Regions from separate parts of the Pseudoalteromonas sp. J010 genome, predicted to be linked through region 1. Evidence: predicted binding sites of a transcription regulator. Region 1 holds the regulator's gene; each other region holds the start of a gene.
The links. Region 1 encodes sigma-54, which starts transcription at its own class of promoters, with help from an activator protein. Its sites were predicted from a motif close to GTTGGCACGNNNNTNGNNT; they were not measured.

Region 1 (3,931 bases):
ATTCACTAATTCACTTAATTTCATTTTAGTGTCGAGTGAGCTTCTCTTTGTGTTTAATTACTTGACGGTCTAGTTTGTCAATCAGGCCATCAATTGCTGCATACATGTCTTGATGCTCTGTTGATGCAAATAGCTCGCCGCCATTTACGTGCAATGTTGCTTCTGCTTTTTGAACTAGTTTTTCGACATCAAGGATCACATGAACGTTATTGATATGATCAAAGTGCCTCTCAAGCTTCGCAAACTTATTGGTGACATAATCTCTTAAAGAGTCAGTGATTTCTACATGGCGACCAGTTAAATTTAGTTGCATAAGCATTTTTCCTTCTTGTGTTTAACGTCTTATATCAAGCTTTTACGCTGATTTGACGGTGGAATGGCTAGGGATTCACGATATTTTGCAATCGTGCGTCTCGCTACCTTAATTCCTTGTTCAGCTAAAATATCTGCAATCTTGCTATCACTTAATGGTTTAGCAGTGTTTTCCGCAGCTATTAGCTTCTTGATGAGTGCTCGTATTGCTGTCGAGGAGCACTCACCTCCATTTTCGGTACTGACATGGCTTGAGAAGAAATACTTCAGCTCAAATATGCCCCTTGGTGTGTGCATGTACTTTTGGGTGGTGACACGAGAAATAGTAGATTCGTGCATATCAACCATCTCTGCGACATCGTTTAACACCATAGGTCTCATCGCTTCGGGGCCATGTTCAAAGAATGCCTGTTGTTGTTGCACAATGCAATTGGTAACTTTCAATAAAGTGTCATTGCGACTTTCTAAGCTCTTAATAAACCACTTTGCTTCTTGAAGGTGTGAGCGAATAAACTGGCTATCAGTACTCGATTTAGCAGTTCTCGACATCGCAGCGTAGTGGTCATTTACTCTAATCTTAGGCATCGCATCAGGGTTTAGCTCTACAACCCAGCGGCCTTTCACTTTTTTTACCGACACATCTGGAATGACGTATTCGGGCTCTTCATGAATAATACTCGCAGCTGGCTTAGGGTTAAGACTGTGGATCAGCGTCATAACTTCTTTTAGCTCAGCTTCTTTTAAGCGTGTTTTTTTCGCTAAGGTACGGTAATCACGGCTAGCAAGTAAATCAATGTGCTCGGTCAGGATCATCTTGGTTTCGGTGATCCACGGTGTGTCAGGTGCAAATTGATTTAACTGAATACATAAACATTCTTGCAAACTTCGTGCAGCAATACCGACAGGGTCAAACAACTGGATACGTTTAAGTACGGCTTCGACTTCATCCAACTCTACCGGCTCTTCACTGTTTTCATCATTGATACTTTCTAAAATATCTTCACAGGAAAGCGTTAAAATGCCAGACAGATCTACCGCTTCGATGATGGCAATAGCAATGGCTCTATCTGTTGGGCTAAATGGCGTAAGTTCTAGCTGCCACATTAGGTAGTCGTGTAGTGATTCGGAAGTCTCTCCCTGGTAGACGTTATCATCATCAGGTAAAGGAGCTGCGCTTGATGCTGGTGCAGCACTCATATATTCATCCCAAGTCACATCCATGGCAAGATCATCACTAACCGTTTCTTTGCTCATGGCGGTATCTGAGTCCATTTCATACTCGCTGACAGGCGCTTCATCTGAGCTTTGCTGACTATCGTCCGTATTATTTTTATCTTGGCTGTGTTGTTCAGTACTTTCTGCGTCAGCGGTATCGCCTTCTTCCACTTCCAATAGTGGGTTGCTGTCCAACGCTTCTTGTATTTCTTGCTGTAGATCCAACGTACTAAGCTGCAACAGGCGTATGGCTTGTTGCAGTTGTGGAGTCATTGTAAGTTGCTGCCCCATGCGCAGCTGTAATGATTGCCTCATGTATCTCTAACAATCCCTTTTAACAGTTATTAATACTACGTCTTAACTATAGCTTGAATTGTTCGCCTAGGTAGACATCTCTTACGGTTTGATCCGCTAAAACATGTTCTGGCGTACCAGCGGCGATTAATTCACCGTGTGAAACGATGTAGGCTTTTTCACATACGTCCAGCGTTTCTCTTACATTGTGGTCGGTGATCAGTACACCGATCCCACGATTTTTAAGGTGCTCAATGATTGTCTTTATATCTAACACTGAAATTGGATCAACGCCAGCAAAAGGTTCATCTAACAAGATAAACTTAGGGTTAGCGGCTAAAGCACGAGCAATTTCTACCCGTCTTCTCTCTCCTCCAGATAATGCCATCCCTTGAGAATCACGGATGTGTTGGATATTAAATTCATCCAACAACTCATTCAGCTGAGCTTCTCTTTCAACTTTAGACAAATCTTTGCGGGTTTCCAAAATAGCCATGAGGTTTTGATATACCGTTAGCTTCCTAAATATGGATGATTCTTGAGGTAAATATCCAATCCCTAGGCGTGCGCGACTGTGCATCGGGAGTAGGGTGATATCCTCATCATCGATTTGTATAAAGCCTTTGTCACTTGGTACTAAGCCCACAATCATATAAAAGGTAGTGGTTTTCCCCGCACCATTAGGGCCAAGTAAACCAACGATGCTACCTGCTTCGACACTCAGTCCTACATTTTTGACAACTTGGCGACCTTTATAGCTTTTTGCCAAGCCTGTTGCTTTGAGCTCGCTCATGAATTGTTACCTTTTTCCTGTGGATCTTCACTTTTTTCCACGTTGGTGTCAGATTTCTTTTCAACAGGAACCAAAATTGTTCTGACCCGAGAGTCGCCCTGTTCAGAGCGTTCGGCACTAATGAGTTGCTTTTCGATATGATAAGTAATGACTTGTGCACTACTTTTTTGACCCGCTTGCGATATTTCAGCATTGCCAGTAAGTACTAATTTTAATTCGGCAACATCATAGCGAATTTCATTAGCCGCTGCGCGTAAGGTTGTACCATCTGCCTGAGCTTCTTCAAAAACCGCAGGGTTGCCAGTAGCAATTAGTAGCTGCTTATTTGAACCAAGCTCAGCGCGGCGGTGCACTTCCAAACGATCAGCATTGATTTTTCTTGTGCCATGAATAATGACAACGTTTTGCTCGAAAATGCCTATGTTACTTTGCAGTTGAGCTTGCTGACGGCCAGCGTCGATAATGACTTCATTTTGCTCTGCAGCAGCTGCGAAAGTGGAACTTGCGAGCAAGCCGACGAAAACTAATTTGTTAATTATTTTACTGGTCATAATAAATTGTCTTTGTATGGTTGATGAGCTCAATCAGCTGTTTTTGCAAGTCTGCATGTAGGCCTTTACCGGTAATTTTAAGGCTAGGGCCTGTGATAATGACGGGGTGTTCTGATTTCATCAACTTTTGTTTAATTTCAACCCTGACATTGTCGGCATTGATAGTACTGATCATTGCGTCTGGTGTGAGGTTTTTTGCTAAAACATCCCCTTCTAAAATCAGGGTGTTGTTCTCGTATAATGTGGCTTCCAATGCGCTTATCTGCCAATTTTGCTCACCGTTATATAATGTAAAAATGGGTTTTGCAAAGTGGCTAAAACCAAGATCTTGATAAAGTTCCATTTTATCAGCAGTCACATGGTAGTTTAGTAAGCCATTTTCACTGTAGGTAGTCTGCTCTAATGCGGTCGCCACATAATCGGGCTTAGCAAGTGGTTCATCGTCACTTTTCTTGTTGGTTTCTGATGCGTTAAACATCGGCGACCACAGCCAAATCATCAGCGCACTAAAAGTAATGAGCAGAATGACACGAAGCACAGTCATGTACTTGACCCTGTAGTGGTAAGAGGGTGGTTTTGGCTGAGCATGAGCAGATCTGTTAACTCTCTGACGGCGCCAAAGCCTCCCGGCATCAAAGTGGTATAGTGGGCAATGCGTTTTATCAGCGGATGTGCATCATTCACGGCGACAGCAAAGCCAACTTGCTCCATCACTGGCAGATCAGGGCCATCATCGCCAATATAGGCAATGTCTGCATCCTTCAGG
Region 2 (3,931 bases), on a different contig from region 1:
GGCTTTAAAGAGTCTCGAGCAGAATTTGCCGATGTCTACGCTTCGTCCGTTTTTAGTTCAGGTAAAACTAAAAATGGTGATGGTGTGCAAACCACTATGGTCGCGCAGCAATTTCACCAAGGCTCACTAAAATTTACACAGAATTCACTTGATTTGGCGATTGAGGGTGAAGGCTATTTTGCCATGTCAAACTCATTGCAGTCACAGGACTTCACGTATTCTAGAGCTGGCGCGTTTAAACTCAATAAAGACAACTTTATTGTAAACGCCAAAGGTGACTATTTACAGGGTTTCCCTGTTGACCCCTCAACAGGTGATACCACATCATTGAGCTTAAGTACCACGTCACCAGTGCAAATCCCAGACGCGTCAGGCTCGCCTCGTGCCACATCTCAGATTTATACGTCGTTCAACCTTGACGCGACGGTTCAGCCTCCGACGATTGCGTTTGACCCAGAGCAACGCGCGTCGTATAACTCCAGAACGGCTATTACAGTATATGATTCACTTGGTGAGTCTCATACACTACAGTTATTTTTCAGAAAAACAGCTGACAATGAATGGGCGACCTATGCAACGTTAGACGACAAACCGTTTAACCATAACGCAAGGCAGATTGACCCGACGGCAACACCGCCTATTCCGTATACGCCTGTCAGTGTATTTCGCTTTGATGCCAGTGGTATTCCATCACAGACTGCTGCTGACCCATCAGCAACACCGCTAGTTTTTAATAATAATACCGGAACGACTTTTAACCCGCTCAATCTAGTAGGTCCGCAAGACGCAACGGATCCGACAATTGGTATGTCAAATTTGCTTGATAACGGTGCGACTTTCCCCAATGATATTGTTGTAAACTGGCGTGATGAAGCAAACACGGCGCAAAAGCTGCCGACTCAATACTCGTCAGGTCGGTTTGAAGTAAAAGCATTGGAGCAAGATGGTGCCACTGTTGGGCGTTTGGCGGGAATTGATATTGGTTCTGATGGTAAGGTGGTAGCATCTTACACTAATGGCGACTCCACTTATTTAGGTCAAGTTGCATTAGTACGTTTTCCAAATTCACAAGGCCTACAAGCGATAGGCAATACTGAATGGAAGAAGAGTCTATCCTCTGGTGAACCACTGGCAGGGGAACCTAACACTGGTACTTTAGGCAGTATTAGCTCTTCAGCCTTAGAGCAGTCAAACGTAAACTTAACTAATGAGCTGGTTGACTTGATAAGCGCACAACGTAATTTCCAGGCTAACTCGCGAGCACTCGAAGTTAATTCAACATTACAACAGAATATATTACAGATACGATAATATATTATGCCCTCCAAAGGCTGCTTCTCAAGCAGCCTTTTTTATTCCCGTCAAAAACCCCTCGCCATTTTGGCATTGAGCTTGCATTGCTTATAGTAAGTTAGAATTTTATAGGTCATCGTCATGGATAAAATGGTGTATATCGCAATGTCAGGCGCTAAGCAAAGCTTACGCGGTGTGGCGCTAAAAGCGAATAACCTTGCAAATGCCAACACGACTGGCTTCAAAGCGGATTTTGCGCAGGCTCGTTCAATGCAGGCATTTGGTGAAGGGTTACCTACGCGTGTGTTTGCGATGCAAGAGCGCCCTGGAACCAATATGATTGGTGGTGCAATAGTCGAAACAGGTCGAGAGCTAGATATAGCTGTTGATGATAAGTCTTGGATCAGTGTTGTTGACGCATCAGGCGAAGAAGCATATACCAAAGTTGGTACGTTAAATATTCGTAATGATGGTGCGTTAGTTACTGCTCATGGGCGTCAACTTATTGGCGAAGGTGGGCCGATTGTTCTGCCTATACCTGTAGATAAAGTGGTGTTTAGCGATGATGGGTCTATTCAAGTTCGTCCTCAAGGAGCGCCTGCTAATTTTCTAGAGGTTGTTGATAGGCTAAAGATTATAGAGGCCGATGGTAGCAAACTAGAAAAAGGAAATGACGGCCTATTCAGGCCCAAAGAAGACACTTTGGAAGATGGGTTCTGCGGTTTTTGTGAGGTATCACCTACCGCCAAAGTGATGAGCGGCTTCCTAGAAATGTCTAATGTAAATCCAGTTCACGAGATGGTTGATATGATCAATCATCAAAGACAATTTGAAATGCAAATTAAGCTGATGAAAACAGCTGAAGAAATAGATGAGCGACACACTTCGCTCCTACGCATAGTTTAAGAGTGAGGTAGAAATTATGAATCCTGCATTGTGGATAAGTAAAACCGGTTTGGATGCACAACAAACCGATATTTCAGTTATCTCTAACAACTTGGCTAACGCCAGTACTGTTGGATATAAAAAGAGTCGTGCGATTTTTGAAGATTTGTTATACCAAAATATTAACCAGCCAGGAGGAAGAAGCTCTCAGGATACAGAGTTGCCTTCAGGTCTGATGCTTGGTGCCGGTGCTAAAGTGGTGGCGAACCAAAAGAATTTCTCACAAGGCAACATGTTGAGTACAGAAAACTCTTTAGACTGGATGATCCAAGGCCCTGGCTTTTTTGAAATACAAATGCCGGATGGAACGACGGCCTATTCTCGCAACGGACAATTTACCACTGATGAAGAAGGTCGCGTCGTCACATCAGGTGCGGGCTTCCCAGTGTTGCCAGAGATGAACGTGCCTGATGATGCTCAATCAATCACTATATCGCAGGACGGTGAAGTATCAGTCCGTGTTGCTGGTCAAGCTGAAAATGTTGTTATTGGCCAGTTGACTATTAGTGACTTCATTAACCCTTCAGGTCTAGAGCCGATAGGGCAGAACTTATATACAGAGACAGCGGTAAGCGGTGCCCCAGTGCAAGGTAACCCGAGTGTAGAAGGGCTTGGTAAAATCGTTCAAGGAGCACTTGAGACATCGAACGTAAACGTTACTGAAGAATTAGTTAATCTGATTGAAACGCAGCGTGTCTATGAAATGAACTCTAAAGTTATCTCATCTGTTGACCAGATGTTGAGCTACATTAACCAGCAGTTGTAATTGGGTAGGGGGTAATATGCGTGCATTATATTTGGCCATAGTAACGGTAGCTGCATTGTCTGGATGTAGTACGACCCAAAACAAAAGTGTGGTGCGTGATGACCCGTATTATGCACCGATTTATCCTGAAGATAACCAAGTACAGATAGTAGCGACAGGATCACTGTTTAATACACAATTTTCAAATGATTTGTATGCAGATAAAAAAGCGTTGAGGGTCGGGGACATTATTACGATCGTGCTACGCGAGACGACTCAGGCAACAAAAGCAGCTAATTCAGAGTTAGATAAGTCAAGTGACTCAAGCTTAGATCCCATTATTGGTTTGGGTGCCAACGCAATAAACATAGGTAATGAAGCAATTCAGTTTGGTGCGAAATCTAGCTCGTCATTTTCAGGCGATTCGAAGTCGAATCAGTCAAATAGTCTGTTTGGCAATATTTCTGTGAATGTGACGCGTGTACTACCTAATGGAAATTTGGTGATCCGTGGGGAGAAGTGGTTAACACTTAATACCGGAGAAGAGTTTATTCGACTGGAAGGGCTGGTTAGACCGCAAGATGTGACTGCCGATAACACGGTCGAATCCAATCGAGTTGCGAATGCGAGGATCCAATATTCCGGTAAAGGCGATCAACAAGAAGTACAAAGTGCGGGTTGGTTAACTAGTTTCTTCATGAGTGCCATCATGCCATTTTAAGGATGCAGAAAATGATTCAATTTCTTAAGTATTTTCTCTTTAGTTGCGTTACTGCATCACTAATACTTTATCCATCCTTCGCTGCTGCAGAGCGGGTAAAAGACGTCAGTATGGTTGAAGGTGTTCGTTCGAACCAGCTAGTGGGGTATGGACTAGTGGTTGGTCTTCCTGGAACTGGGGAGCAAACCAGATTCACAGAGCAAAGCTTCAAAGCAATGCTTAATAGC
Region 3 (3,931 bases), on a different contig from region 1:
ACGCGCGCAATTAGTGGAGTTACTGGAGCAGCGAGAGGTGGTGCTGATAGAGGATGATGTATATGGCGATCTCTACTTTACCGAACAGCGTGGTATACCTGCGCAGGCTTACAGTAAAAAGGGGTTAGTGATCACCTGTGCTTCTTTTTCAAAAACGGCAGCACCAAGCTACCGAGTTGGCTGGATGGTAGCGTCGCAATTTAGTGCAAAAGCGAAGCGTATCAAACGCGCATTGAGTTGTTCATCCTCTTTGATGAACCAATGGGCTTTAGCGGATTTTCTCAGCTCAGGAGGATACGAGCGCCACTTAAAGCTCGTTCGCAAACGGCTCATTGAAAATCGCGATCGCATGATCCTTGCGGTAAATTTTGCATTTGGGGATGAGGTTCGTGTTAGTCGCCCCAAAGGTGGGTGCGTGCTGTGGCTAGATTTGGGTAAGCAAGTAGATGGCGCTGTTTTATTCCAGCAAGCGTTAGCAGCAGGTATTAGCATTACACCTGGCACGCTTTTTAGCGCGAGTAAAAAATATCAAAACTGTATTCGTATAAGCTATGGCTTACCATGGTCAGATGAATTGGAACAAGCCATTGTGACATTGGGTAAACTGGCTGAAATACAAAGAAAAAGGGGGGATCTGACCCCCTTTAGTGGTATTACTTAAATTTAAATAACTGATAGGCGGACATCTCAGGAATAGCGTTTGCAACAATGGCTTCGTGATGGGCTATCTGCTCAAACTCACCACATAAGCTGTCGGCTTTTTGCTCGATGGCTTTTGCTTGTTGTGTCACTTTGGTCTCTATTTGTGTCGCAAAGTCTTCCATACGTTGCTCAAAAGCACTCATATCACCATTTGAGTTTGACATTTCAGTGCCAATCGTCACAAGTAAGCTGCCGATTGATTGCATCATCGCCCCTTTGATAACGGTTTCTACTTTTTCATTAAATTGCTCATCAAAGTTACTACCAAAGTCATCGAAGGTTTGTTTGCCCATGACGAATGCACCTTGTTGGTAAAATGTGTCGTGCACTTGGGTTTCAAAATCGTTTATCACTGCATGAATATCATCGAGATTGGTAAGGTTGAATGTTGTGGCAACCTCGTTGAGCGCAACTCCTGCTAGTTTGATGCCCTCAAAGGCGATATTGGCAACTTGGGGCAGTCGACCCCTTAATTGTTCACTATATTGCGTTAGCATCGCTTGTTGTTGTTGATTGAGGGGTATAGTGTCGCCATTGAGCGTAAGGGTTCCTTGACTGGTGATCTCTGCTGTTGCATGGCTTGTTGTGGTGATAACTAAATTATCCGGTGTGATACGAACGTCATTTTGAAACTCGACTTCACAATTTTCATCGTTAAAGGTAACGGTATGCTGTTCATGCGCTGCAATTGTGGTGCTCATCATTGTTGCGGCGGTTAGTAAGATAATTTTATTCATGGTCAATCCTTATTGGCTCAGTGACAAATATGACATTACAAAAAAGGTGCCAATTAATAAGTTTAATATAATCAAAGTGTTGCGATTTTTAGGTGTGGAATGAAGTGTTTAAAAAATAATGGGATTGACTAAAATTTAGCTATTCTTATCACTTTCTACAATCCGATAAAAATTTTTTATTGTGAAGACAAAAAAGTCTCACTTTTCAGAATGCAAATTTAACGCTAAATAGTGATCTTGAGAGACGGTTCTCATTTTATTAATGACTATATTATTTGGAGTAAGTTGTGGGTAAGACATTCTCTTACGATGCGCTTGATGATGATTTTGCTGATGATGAATTTGAAAAGTTGGGTCGTAACCAACATGATAAGCAAAAACGTAAAGTCAAAAGAAAGCTAGACGACTACTTAGAGCAAAAACGCCTACGTAGAAATCTAGGCGACGATGATTTCGACTATATTGACGATTGATATTGTACGTCTATCACGAATAAAGTTGTGAATACTATTATCGCTAGATAATAGGGTGGTTGGATGACGTAAGGCCAGAGGTATAAAGGCCTGAAACGGATTACACACCAGCTCACAGACCTCATAAGCAGCCGCATACGCGGCTGTTTTGTTTAGTCTTTGAATGACTGGTGACAGTCTTTGCAGCCCTTCGCCCAGTCTTTAAATGCTGAAGCGATGATCTTCTTATCACCTGATTCTGCAGCTACCGCTAATGCTTGTGCGTATTCGGCAAACTTTTTGGCTTTGCCATCAAACTCAGCACGGTCTGACCAAATGGCCGGTAGTGCGTCAGTGCTTCCTTTATCTGAACCTTCGATAAAAGCTTCCCATGGCATTTTTGATAATTGTGCAGCATTTTGTGCGCGTTGCTTAAATGCTTCAGCATCGAAAGGTACTTTGCCCTTTAACATGTCCCCCATGTTACCGATTTGGAAGCGGATCAGCTGGAAAGATGCTTGACGGTATTGAATGGCATCTTCCGCAGATTCAAACATGGTGTTCGCCTGTGCGGTTGCCGCAAGGCAGCTTAATAGTGTGACGGTAAGTAGTTTCTTCATAGTCATAAACCCCTAATTATTTTCCCTATTGTCAGTGTAACTTTTAAATACAAGCAAACAATTGCGATGAATGTCATCGATAATTTACCGATGTTAGCTCTCAATATCTTTGAATATCATACCTCGACGCATGCTACGGGTAGCAAGAAAAATTTCTGCTAGCAAGGAAACAAATGCACCAATCAGTAAAACCATTGCAGCGATAAAGCAAGCTGACAGCGTAATGCCAAGTGGCATACTGTACAAGTGTGACATGAACAGGAGCATAACCACGGCACAAACTAAAAGTGCACTAAGGACGCTCATACTAAATGCGATATGAATAAAGCGAGAGCGCTTTAATAAAGCTCGCATTTCACGACAAAAGTGCATTTTTAGCTCTTCGTCTTGTGTGCTATTGATTTTTCTATCTAGCAAGCGCGCTCTGTCAGTAATTCTCGCTAACCGATTTGACAGTACCCCTAAGGTCGCTGCAATCCCTGTTATTAAAAACACCGGTGCCACAGCGGTTTGAATCACTTTTGCCATGGTAAGAATGCTAACAACATCAGGCGTCATGGTAGTACCTCATTAATTCCAGCGAAGTTTTGATAATGTGTTTGGCTGCTCACCAATAAGTGTCTGTAATACGTTATTTTGCTCATCGAGTAATATTAACCTGGGTATCCCTTTATTTGCATAGCTGTTGTAAATCGTACGGTTAGGATCAGCGACAAAGTGGATAGGTAGTGCTTGGGTATCATTGAACTGTTTCAGTGTAGTCTGATTTTGCTCGCGGCCAATGGCAATAATCGTTAAATTTGACATGTTGAGTAATGAAGACGCTTGCAACTCGTCCAATAGCCGCTGTGAGTCAGAACACCAAGTTGCAAATAATATCACCAGTTTTTTGTGCTCAGCTTCAAATGCGACTTTGTTATCGTTAATATCGGTTAGGTTTAGATGTTTAAAGCGCTCGCCCACTTGAATATAGGTTTGATACCCAGATGCAATCGGTGCTTCATGAGACGTGCTGCATCCGTTTAGCCCGGTTGTGAGCAAAGTAGCAAGCAGCAAGGGTTTTATTATTGTTTTCATGCTTTGTCCTATGAGCGTGTGAGTATTTTTGAAGTATGGCGTGTATTTAAGTATATTGCCCCACTTGGATAATTTCTTAAAGCCTAATTGCTAACGCAGATTGGTATCACCTTCGTCACTATGATTTATCTTTCGTTATTTGGACTTGCGTTTATTGCTGCTACCTTACTTCCTGCCTCCTCTGAGCTAGCACTCAGCGGCTTGGTGACACAACAACAAGGTGAGTTGCTGTGGTTATGGGTTGCGGCAACAACTGGTAATTTGCTTGGGAGCTGTGTGAATTATTATTTAGGGTGGTTTATCGTCAAGTGGCGAGATAGACGGTGGTTTCCAATTTCTCAAA
Region 4 (3,931 bases), on a different contig from region 1:
TAGCAAATATTGATAGTTGGCTATCAGGGTCAAGTTCTACCTGTGGAGCAACAAAATCGACAGCAGTTTGTTCCAAGGCTTTGTTGTCATATTGCTGACAGTGGCCATATCCTATGCTTATAAAATGAGCGAACAAACAAAAAAATTGAATGTAACGGGTTTTTTTTAACAAACTCATGATGTTTCGACTATGCTTATGGGGTGAAACAAGGTATAAAGATTCTGCTTTAATAACTGCACCTAATCAAGGGTGGTAAACCATATCAGAGTCGAAGCAAAGATCGTTCCGATTAGCGGTTTATACAGTAGGAGATTGAAATGGCAGGTATTTTAGACTCGGTTAACCAACGAACACAACTGGTTGGTCAAAACCGTCTCGAGCTATTACTTTTTCGGCTTCAAGGTCGACAACGCTTCGGCATCAATGTGTTTAAAGTCCGGGAAGTGCTGCAATGCCCAGCACTCACGAGTATGCCAAAGTCAAACCCTCTCATCAGGGGGGTAGCCCATATTCGTGGTCAAACTATTTCTGTGATAGACATGTCACTTGCAGTAGGTGGGCCACCTATTCAGGATATTCGCAATTGTTTTATTGTTATTGCTGAGTACAACCGCTCCGTTCAGGGCTTTTTAGTTAGCGCTGTCGAGCGTATCGTCAACATGAACTGGGAAAAAATAATGCCGCCACCGTCTGGTGCAGGCCGTTATTCCTACCTGACAGCGGTAACTGAAATTGAAAATGAATTAGTTGAAATTTTAGATGTAGAAAAGATTCTCAATGAGATCTGTCCAATCAATACAGAAGTGAGTGCCGATATTGTATCTGATGGTGAGATGCAAAAAGATCTTGGTGAACGTATAGTATTCATTGCTGACGACTCAGCTGTTGCTCGTAATCAGGTAAAACGTGCGCTTGAGCCTCTGGGTGTTCAAACCGAGCTGGCTAAAAATGGTAAGGAGGCGTTAATCAGATTACGAGAGATAGCAGAAGTAGACTGTCAAAATAATGTCACTGAACGCGTTGGATTATTAATTTCTGATGTTGAAATGCCTGAAATGGACGGCTATACATTAACAGCAGAAATAAAAGCGGATCCGAAATTAGCGCCATTGCATGTAATACTTCATACTTCATTGAGTGGTGTATTTAATCAAGCGATGATAGAAAAAGTCGGCGCTGATGATTTTATTGCAAAGTTTAACCCTGATGAGTTGGCAGCAGCGGTTAAAAAATGGGTTCACTGTGATTAAAGCTGGTGGTAGCACTTGGAAAATAAGCATTTAGAGCAAAAAGAGTACGATCAATTTAGAACTTTTTTGGAACAACAGTGCGGTATTGTGCTGGGTGACAATAAGTTATACTTGGTTAAAAGTAGGTTAGCCCCTCTTATGGCTCGTTTCGGTGTGGAAACGCTTTCATCTTTAGTGGCTAAAACGCTTAGTCCACATGAGCGGCAACTGCGTGCCGCCGTGGTTGATGCAATGACCACAAATGAAACGCTTTGGTTCCGCGACACTTACCCATTTGAGTTAATCAAAACCAAAATTTTGCCAGAGTTTAAAGACTTAAGGCGACCGGTAAAGATTTGGTCTGCTGCCAGTTCGTCAGGACAGGAACCGTATTCGATAGCGATGTCGGCGAATGAATATACAAGCAAGAGCCCAGGCTCGCTGAAAATGGGTGTACAAATTGTAGGCACTGACATATCTAACACTATGTTAGATATGTGCAAGAACGCAGAATATGATGCACTTGCACTAGCCAGAGGCTTATCCCCAGAGCGCAGGAAGAAATTTTTCACTGATAGTGGTAATGGCATGGCAAAGGTGGTTGAGCCAATCCGCAAAATGGTGAGCTTTAGGCATTTGAACCTACTTGATTCTTATGCGCTGATGGGAAAGTTTGATGTGATATTCTGTCGCAACGTGCTGATTTACTTTGCACCTGAGGTGAAGGCCAAAATAATTTCGCAGTTTGCGCAATCACTTAATCCAAAAGGGTATTTGTTTTTGGGAGCCTCAGAGTCAATGGCCGGGTTAAGCGATGACTTCAACATGATCAGGTGTAATCCTGGTATCATTTATCAGAAGAAAACTTAACACAATAATGGCAGCAGGGAAGCTTGCCTGTTGATTTATTGCGGTACAAAAACGCTGTACCCAGCAGGTGCCTTAAACTTTGACAACAACTTCACTAACTGTAACAGCCTCTTTCATCTAGTGAGCTATTTTTAGACTCTAAATTCTTACTGATAATATTAATCCACTTAACCAATTTGAGCTCGGAATAATAACTTATTATCCAGCCGCTGTGATCCCTAATACCAAGTACCTTAATTAAGTGGTCTATTTTGAGGCGAGAAAATCTTGTCAATAACCCTGCTTCCGCTGAGGTAACTACGCTCTGTAGGCAGGCAAAAATTTCACTATTGAGTTGGCCTAAATAAGGCATTTTTAACGCAGTTCGCATCAGGTTCACTCCTTCAAATTGAGTCAGCATTATACAAACCAGTACCACTCCGCCAAGTTACTTTAAACGCTCTGCCGTTATTTAATTCATATAGGTATCCTCTTGAGATTGTCACAATCGTGAAAGTCATTCCTTTAATGCTGATAAAAATTCCCTATATTGTACTGTGTAAACTGATGCAGAGAATATTAAATGCTATCTGTATACTCTTATCTTATTGAATTATAAGAACTAAAAATTATTTTCTAATTGGCCTAAATATTGCTTTTATCTGATGAGTCAAATTTTTGGAGTGAGATAATGGCAATCAGTTTCGATAAAGCGTTGGGTGTACATCAGCACACCATGCTACTTCGTTCTCAACGTGCTGAAATTTTAGCAAGCAATATCGCAAATGCAGATACTCCAGGATATAAAGCGAAAGATATCGATTTTGCGAGTGCCTTGAAAGCGGCAAAGTCATCGCAAAGAAGCGGCAATGATATGGTCAGAACAGATGCCAAGCACCTAAGTGGTGGTACTAAAATGAGTAATTCATCTGAGCTATATCGTTCGCCAAATCAAGCAGATACAGGTGATGGTAACTCAGTTGATATACAGGTGGAACGAAACTTGTATGTACAAAACGCATTAGAGTACCAAGCCAGTATGCAGTTCCTATCTGGTAAGTTCAAAGGGCTTAAAAAAGCTCTAGGTAGTCAAGGGGCATAACGATGAGTTTATATAACGTTTTTGATATAGCAGGTTCTGGCATGAGTGCACAAAATGTGCGCCTGAATACGACCGCGAGTAATATATCTAATGCAAACTCCGTTAGCTCTAGCCAAGATAAAGTATATCGAGCTAGACATCCCGTTTTTGCCGCTGAACTTACCAAGGCCGCAGCGTCTCAAAGCAATGCTGCCGGTTCATCTGTAGGAGTTAAAGTGCTGGGTGTAGTTGAGAGTGATAAGCCACTTCAAGTGGAGTATAACCCCAATCACCCCAGTGCAGATGCAAATGGCTACATTTATAAACCGAATGTGAATGTGGTGGAAGAGATGGCAAATATGATTTCAGCGTCCCGTTCATATCAAACCAATGTACAAGTTGCAGATGCAGCAAAACAGATGCTGACAAAAACGCTGCAACTAGGCCAGCGCTAATTGGGAGTAACAGCTGATGAGTAATAACGTAAATGCCACATCAACGGGTGTAGATTCACTCTACTGGGACAGGCAAAAGCAGGCCGAGGAGCAAAAGCCCAGGGATGAGTTGTCGCAAGAGGACTTTTTCTCGCTACTTACTCAACAGCTGTCCTTTCAGGATCCGAGTAAACCTGCTGATAACGACCAGATGATTGCGCAAATGACGAGTTTTACAATGGCTGAGGGGATTTCGAAGCTAAATGAGAACTTTGACTCGTTAGCTGCATCTATGACTTCAAACTCGGCACTACAAGCATCAACATTAATTGGTAAA

Region 2: the regulator sigma-54 is predicted to act here: its motif matches at 1,380-1,398, upstream of EAG18_RS09070 (flagellar basal body rod protein FlgF).
Region 3: the regulator sigma-54 is predicted to act here: its motif matches at 1,475-1,493, upstream of EAG18_RS17185 (DUF2884 family protein).
Region 4: the regulator sigma-54 is predicted to act here: its motif matches at 2,719-2,737, upstream of flgB (flagellar basal body rod protein FlgB).

What each region holds. Positions count from the first base shown of each region.
Region 1 covers NZ_RDBW01000005.1:90,393-94,323, reverse strand. Annotated here, with positions in the region: gene EAG18_RS04370 (PTS sugar transporter subunit IIA) at 1-24, opposite strand, end outside; gene hpf (ribosome hibernation promoting factor) at 26-313, opposite strand; gene EAG18_RS04360 (RNA polymerase factor sigma-54) at 343-1,842, opposite strand; gene lptB (LPS export ABC transporter ATP-binding protein) at 1,889-2,614, opposite strand; gene lptA (lipopolysaccharide transport periplasmic protein LptA) at 2,611-3,165, opposite strand; gene lptC (LPS export ABC transporter periplasmic protein LptC) at 3,155-3,709, opposite strand; gene kdsC (3-deoxy-manno-octulosonate-8-phosphatase KdsC) at 3,706-3,931, opposite strand, start outside.
Region 2 covers NZ_RDBW01000013.1:100,189-104,119, reverse strand. Annotated here, with positions in the region: gene flgE (flagellar hook protein FlgE) at 1-1,311, shown strand, start outside; gene EAG18_RS09070 (flagellar basal body rod protein FlgF) at 1,435-2,199, shown strand; gene flgG (flagellar basal-body rod protein FlgG) at 2,216-3,004, shown strand; gene flgH (flagellar basal body L-ring protein FlgH) at 3,021-3,704, shown strand; gene EAG18_RS09055 (flagellar basal body P-ring protein FlgI) at 3,716-3,931, shown strand, end outside.
Region 3 covers NZ_RDBW01000033.1:14,235-18,165, forward strand. Annotated here, with positions in the region: gene EAG18_RS17180 (PLP-dependent aminotransferase family protein) at 1-661, shown strand, start outside; gene EAG18_RS17185 (DUF2884 family protein) at 654-1,439, opposite strand; gene EAG18_RS17190 (hypothetical protein) at 1,727-1,912, shown strand; gene EAG18_RS17195 (cytochrome c) at 2,065-2,517, opposite strand; gene EAG18_RS17200 (DUF2721 domain-containing protein) at 2,605-3,069, opposite strand; gene EAG18_RS17205 (thioredoxin-like domain-containing protein) at 3,082-3,588, opposite strand; gene EAG18_RS17210 (YqaA family protein) at 3,709-3,931, shown strand, end outside.
Region 4 covers NZ_RDBW01000013.1:104,632-108,562, reverse strand. Annotated here, with positions in the region: gene flgA (flagellar basal body P-ring formation chaperone FlgA) at 1-178, opposite strand, end outside; gene EAG18_RS09105 (chemotaxis protein CheV) at 319-1,251, shown strand; gene EAG18_RS09100 (protein-glutamate O-methyltransferase CheR) at 1,267-2,100, shown strand; gene flgB (flagellar basal body rod protein FlgB) at 2,771-3,181, shown strand; gene flgC (flagellar basal body rod protein FlgC) at 3,184-3,615, shown strand; gene EAG18_RS09080 (flagellar hook assembly protein FlgD) at 3,632-3,931, shown strand, end outside.